2 linked regions of the Luteolibacter yonseiensis genome follow. The protein of the gene in region 2 interacts with the protein of the main gene of each other region in a pairwise test. Links are inferred from orthologs where the notes say so. Each region holds a gene or a part of one and is shown on either strand. Other genes may lie near its edges.

Region 1 (2,945 bases), on a different replicon or contig from region 2:
GAGAACCTCGAAAACCAAACGGGATGAGTGGTATCCCGCGGCCCATCTCGGGAAGAGGGAGGATTTCAAGAGGGTGAAGGGCTCCACGGGGCCAACCCGGGCGGTTTATCAGATTCCCGGCCTGCTTGTCGTGAAACCGCGCGAGGATGGGGCGCTGGAAATTTCCGTGGACCTCACCGTGCGGTCCTCCGCCCGGAGCGAGCGGAAGACGGTCGTTTTCCGCATGGATCCATCACAGAAACGGCAGGACGAGTTCATTTTCGTTCCCACCGAGATCGTGAACAGCATCGGGAAATCTCCGGCGGATTGGGAGGAGGCGGGCTGGGATTGAGCGTTGCCTTGCCGCAAAATCGCCATTAGTCTCCCTGATCCCCATGGTGAAAACGAAGTCCCTTCGCCGGCTCTCCCTGATCTCGTGTCTCGCGGCATTGCCGGTCTGCGCCCAAGAACCACGTCTTTCCGAGGTCGCTGCGAATTCCGTTCCGCTGGAACCGCCCGCCACCCGCTCCGCGTCGGACGGTGCGATCATGACGCGCAAGGACGCCCGGACCATTACCTTGAAAATCCCCGCACCACGCGGGCAGATCGTGGATCGGGAAGGTGCTCCCATCGCCCAGAACCGCGTGGCTTATCAGGTCGCGCTCCAGTTCAAGCAGTTTGAGAATGCGGACCGGGACTTCGTCGTCAACTGGGCCCGGACCCGTCTGGATTCACTCCAACCGTTGGTCAAGACCGCGACAGTGAAGTCCGACGATGAAATCTACGACCACTACGTCAACCGCCGTTGGCTGCCACTGATGGTCAGCGGCCAGATCGATGACAAGGAGGCGCGGAAGATCGAGGGGAAACTCAGCGCGGGCCTCATCCTGCAACCGATCTACGTTCGTTTCTATCCGGAAGGTGAGCTGGCGTCCCACATCATCGGCTATTCGGGTGGCGTTGGAAAACTGCCCACGGGCCCCATCAATTTCAACGAACCTCTCTGGGAGGAGACGGAAGGGCGGGCCGGGCTGGAGAAACTCTACGATGCCCAGCTGACCGGTGAGCCGGGGATGAAGCGCCTGCTTTTCGACGAGAACGGTAACAAATTGCTGGAAGAACAGGTCAAGCGCCCCAGGCCCGGCGGCACGGTCGTCACCACGCTGGACCTGAAGTGGCAGAAACTCGCGGAAAAAACACTGCGGGAAGGATGCCGCCGCGGTGCCTTCGTCGTTCTCGATGTGATCACCGGCGAGGTGCTGGTGATGGCTTCCCGACCGTCGTTCAACCTAAACAATTTCATCCCGCGGATCAATGACGAGGATTTCAAGGTGCTCGAGAACGATCCGGCCCAACCGCTTTTCGGCCGTGCGTTCCAGTCCGCCTACCCGCCGGCGTCGTCCTTCAAGCCGATCGTCGCGATCGCGGCGCTGAACAACGGCACCATCAACGAGGATACCACCATTTACAGTCCGGCATCCCTCTTCATCGGACGGACGGAGATGAAAAACTGGTCCAAAACACCGGAAGGCTCGATCAATGTGAAGCGCGCGCTCGCCCGGTCCTGCAACACCTGGTTCTATCAGGTGGGCATCGATGTGGGGCCCACTCCTTTCCTGGGCCTTTCCCGCCGGCTCGGCATGGGCCAGAGGACCGGGCTTCCGCTCATCGGCGAGACTCCCGGCCTTGTGCCGGATGATGCGTGGATGCTGAAGAACGAAAAACGCCGCATCTTGGACGGCGATACAGCCAACCTCGCCATCGGCCAAGGCAGTCTTCTCGCATCGCCGCTGCAGGTCGCCCAGGCCATGGCCGGAATCGGGAATGGTGAAATCCTGCCCAAGCTCCAGCTCATCCGCCAAACGCAGGACGCCCGCGGGCGGGTGATCCAAGCATCCCTGCCCGAGCGGAAGGATTATATCGGTGCGGACTCGAAAGCCATGGAAATCGTCCGCCAGGGCATGAGCGATGTCGTCAATGGCCCCGGCGGCACCGGTCGGAGCGCCGCCCTCAGCTACACCACCCTTTGCGGGAAAACCGGGACCGCCCAATGGAAGCCTTCGCTTGACCAACGTCTGGCATGGTTCGCCGGTTTCCTCCCGGCGGACAATCCGCGTTATTCCTTCGCGGTTCTTTACGAAGGACGCCCTGGTGAGGTCGTCTCGGGCGGACGCATGGCGGCGCCGATGGTGAAGGAGTTTTTCGAAGGCATCAAGGACGACATCAAGGACATCATCGCTCCGCCGAAAAAGGCCCTGATCGTCGTGGAGGAAACCACGGAGACAGGTGAAGGCGCTTCCGCCATCGACCCGGAAAATCCTGACGCTCCGGAAGGCGTCACGTTGCCCGCACAACCTGCGACCACTCCCCTCAAGGCCCTTCCCGTGGAAGAGCCGAAAGCGGTGGAGCCGATGGATGAGCCGGAAGACCTGCTTGATGGACCGAAGGTCACGGAACTGCCGGAACAACCCTCCGCCATACGCGCGCTTCCGGTGGGGGATGACGAGGTCATCGAAGGCGGAATCGAGGAACCGTAAGAAAAGCCATACGGAATCGGGCGCGCCGGATGCTCATCGCTCACTCCGAAATGGCCCGGCGGATGACGAGTCCGCCGGGCTTTTTTCAGCAACCAATCCAACAAAAACCAGGACCATTCACAGGGCGATGTCCGGTTGAATGACCAGCACTTGTTAGGCCGGTCCCGGCAATCTAAGGTGATTTCGCATTCATTCGATTCATGAAGACGGGCGTTTTTGGATCATCCTTTGATCAAACCGGCGGACTTCGCCCAAGAGCCATCCGTCATTCCCGGACCCCGGGACCATTAAAACTCATGGAATCGATGCCGGACGAGGCATCCGAGGGGCTCGGAAGGTCCGTCCCCGTATTCCGGAGCCGGGTAAAATACGGGCCGGACACCATTCCCGTTGACCAGCGTGCCCGGTGCTGGCAAGGGTGCTCCCATG
Region 2 (3,563 bases):
CTTCCCGTCGAGATCAAACAACGGCCCGCCGGAATCGCCGCCGATGAGCGTGCAGTCGGTGGTGAGAAAATTTCCCGGACCTTTGGAAACCACGTGGCCGAAACGCACAGGCGGCGTCCGGGCGGCGTCGAAACCGGCCGAATGCCCGAGAGCGAGCACCCAGTCTCCGGCGGCCAGAGGCCTGGAATTTCCCATGGCGGCGAAGGGCCACGGCCCCTTGCCCTGGATCTGCACCATGGCGATGTCCTTCGAGTAATTCGCACCGAGGACTTTCCCCGGAACTTCCTTGCCGTCCGAGAATACCACGACGAGTTCCTCCGCGCCTTGCACGACGTGGGCGGCAGTAAGGATGAGACCATCCGCCGTGGTGATCACGCCGGACCCGGATGAGCCGGTTTTGTCCGACAGCAACGCCACGGTGGCGGGCATCACTTTCTGGCTGACCGTCTCCACCTTGGACTCCAGTTTCTGAAGGTCCGACAGCGTTTTCACAGGCTCGCTGGCCTGAGCGGGCGGAGTTCCGGCGGCCAGCCACAGGGAGAGGCAGGTGAGCGGAAAGAGGGGATTCACTTTCATGATTTACATAATGAACATCGCCGCCGCGAAAACGTTTCGTCTTTCAAATAACAAGGGTGGATCGGCGGCGGAGGATCGCTTATCATTTGCATGAAGATGCCAAAACGCAACCCGCCAGACGCCAACCGCTTCCGTTCCGATGCGCCCGCCAGCGCCCCGTCACGCGTTCCGAGCGCCGCATCCCTCCTCTTTTTCTGGCCGTTCCACCTGCTGAACCTGCTGACGTGGCCCTTGGGTTTGCCGCTGAAATTATTCGCCCGCGTCGTGGGATACCCGGTGGTCGCGGGGCTTTATGGAGCGGGTTTCCTCGCGGTGGTTTATGGCTTGCGCTCACAGGGTTACGATCTTTCGAAAGTCCACGCCATGCCGGAACGGTCGATCATTCTCGACCGGCAGGGAGAGGAAATCGGCCGCATCCACGGGGAAAAACGCTCCCTTGTCCCTCTGGACCAGGTATCGGAAAATTTCCGCAAAGCCATTCTCGCGCGGGAAGACGAGCGGTTTTACAAACACGGCGCCTTTGACACCATCGGCATCGGCCGCGCCCTCCTGAAGAACATCCAGGGAAAAAAAGAGGGGGCTTCCACCATCACCCAGCAACTCGCGTCCGACATTTTCCAGCTCAAGGCCGGCGAAAAGCGCGGTCAGACACTCAGGCAGATCGATCGCAAGCTGCTGGAGATCGCCCTCGCGGTGCGGCTTGAGTCCGCCATGGAAAAAGACGCCATCCTGGGTGCCTACATCAACCAGATCAACTGGGGCCGCCAGATCAAGGGTATCGGCGAGGCCTCCCGGATCTATTTCGAAAAGCATCCGGCGGAACTGACTCTCTCGGAATCCGCCCTGCTCGCCGGAATCGTCCGCGGTCCGGACGCGTTCAACCCATTCCGTTCCATCGATGCCGCGATCAACGAACGCAACACGACGCTGGGCCGCATGGTCACCGCCGGCGCGATCACCCAGGCGGAGGCGGACAAGGCGAAGCTCGAACCCATCGAAGTCCGGCCCAAGGGCCGCCGTGAGACCCACGAGTCCTACGCGCTGGAGCAGATCCGCAGGGAACTGGAAATCATCCTTGAGGACGAGAACATCGAACTCGGCGGCCTGACCATCACCTCCACCATCGACCTCCGCATCCAGCGGAAGGGCGAGGAAGCGCTGGATAAAAAACTCCGCGAGGTGGAGCGCTATTCCGGCTATCAGCACCAGACGCGGACCGCGTGGAAAGCCCTGCCGGACGGCAAGCGTGAGGAACCCGAGTACATCCAGGGTGCCGCCGCCGTGGTTGAAAACCGCACCGGCGCGGTGCTCGCCGTCGTCGGCGGGCGGGATGCGGACGAGTCACACTTCAACCGTGCGACACAGGCCAGCCGCCAGATCGGCTCCTTGTTCAAACCCTTTGTTTATCTCGCCGCCTTCGACCGGGGTCTCCGGCCGAACACCAGCATCAGCGACGGCCCCCTGCAGCCCGGAGAAATCAAAGGGGCCGGAAACTGGAGGCCCCACAACTCGGACGGCAAGTTCGGCGGAATGCTGCCGATCTCCACCGGGCTGGTGCGCTCCCGCAACACGATGTCCGTGCGGGTCGGAAACTACGCGGGAATCGATCGCGTGCAGGAAGTCGCCCGCATGGCCGGATTCGCCACCCCCATGCCGGATTCGCCGGTTTCCTTCCTCGGTTCATGGGAAGCCACGCCATGGGAGGTCGCTTCCGCCTACACCATCTTTCCCAACGATGGCATCCGCTACCGCCCTTATCTGATTTCGGAGATCAAGGATCGCGACGGCAACATCCTCTACCCGGGCAAGGACGAAAAAGGCCACCCCATCAGTCCGCAGCTCAGCTATCCCGCCGCCAAGGCCGGCTCCGCGTGGTCCATCTCCCGCATTCTCAACGAGGTCGCCACCCACGGCACGGCGGCATCCATCAGCCGCCTCGGTTTCGACAAACCCTGCGGCGGCAAAACCGGCACGACCAATGATTTCAAGGACGCGTGGTTCACCGGCTACACCTCCACGCTCACCTGCTGCGTATGGGTCGGCTTCGACACACCGAAAAAAACCATCCAAGGCGGCTACGGTTCCGCGCTCTCGCTGCCGATCTGGGTGGATATCATGAAGACCGCCGACCGCCTCGGCTACAAGGCCGGAAAGCTCAACAGCAGGGTCAACCTCGTGAACATGGAACTCTGCCACCTTTCCTCAAAGCGCGCCACCGCGGGCTGCCGCGAAGCCCACACGAATTATACCGATCAGGTTCCGGCGGACATCGCCCTGCCGGACAACGACCTCTGCCCCATCCATCCCGCACGCGCGCAACCGGTGGACGAGTCCGCCGTGTCGGTGCCCGCCGCAATGCCTGTCCCGGAGGCCCAGCCTCTCAAGGCCATCCCGGTGGAGGAGGATCAGGACATCCCTCTCAGAGCCATTCCGGTTGAATAAAAGTGAACAGGTGGGAGTTGATACAGCGTGAAATTCCAGCGACGGTAAATGACCGTGCGCACGGCGCGCGCTCCCTGTTGACCAAATTGGAAAAACGACCATAGAGCACGACCTGGCATTTGCCGCCATCTCCAGCAACACCCCGCTCCCACCCATGTCCACCTGGCACCCGATATCACGTCCCGCATTCTGGAGACGCTGGCTGCCGGAGTGGTCGCACCTGCCGGTGAAAATCGCGTTCCAGCTCTCGCTTGTGGGACTCGCCGTTTTTTCAGGCATCGCGTTTTTCTATTTCATGCTGGCCATGCGTTTCGACATGGCGGAAGTGGCAAAGCTGCCTGCGGGCACGACCTTTTATGATCGCAAGGGAGTTGAAATCTCAGCTCCCGGTGGCTCGGGCCGCAAGCTGGTGAAACGCTCGGACATTCCGGATTTCCTCGTCAAATCGCTGCGCGCGCGCGAGGACGCCCGCTTCTTCGAGCACAGCGGCGTGGATGTCCGCGGCCTGTTGCGTGCGACCGTCCGGAACTTCAAGGACTGGGACT

Evidence for each region.
Region 1: the proteins of JIN84_RS02325 (region 2) and JIN84_RS17085 interact in binary tests that used the Escherichia coli proteins (3 or more experiments, as listed by UniProt). The link is inferred for Luteolibacter yonseiensis from one-to-one orthologs.

What each region holds. Positions count from the first base shown.
Region 1 is NZ_JAENIK010000012.1:327,420-330,364, forward strand. It holds JIN84_RS17085 (peptidoglycan D,D-transpeptidase FtsI family protein), read left to right. Parts: upstream 1-374; coding sequence 375-2,516; downstream 2,517-2,945. Other genes in the region: JIN84_RS17080 (hypothetical protein), read left to right, coding at 1-331; obgE (GTPase ObgE), read left to right, coding at 2,943-2,945. UniProt on the Escherichia coli protein: Catalyzes cross-linking of the peptidoglycan cell wall. Responsible for the determination of the rod shape of the cell. Is probably required for lateral peptidoglycan synthesis and maintenance of the correct diameter during lateral and centripetal growth.
Region 2 is NZ_JAENIK010000004.1:132,952-136,514, forward strand. What follows is about bases 282-3,342. They hold JIN84_RS02325 (transglycosylase domain-containing protein), read left to right. Parts: upstream 282-666; coding sequence 667-3,018; downstream 3,019-3,342. Other genes in these bases: JIN84_RS02320 (S1C family serine protease), read right to left, coding at 282-576; JIN84_RS02330 (transglycosylase domain-containing protein), read left to right, coding at 3,173-3,342. Outside these bases: more of JIN84_RS02320, read right to left, coding at 1-281; more of JIN84_RS02330, read left to right, coding at 3,343-3,563. UniProt on the Escherichia coli protein: Cell wall formation. Synthesis of cross-linked peptidoglycan from the lipid intermediates.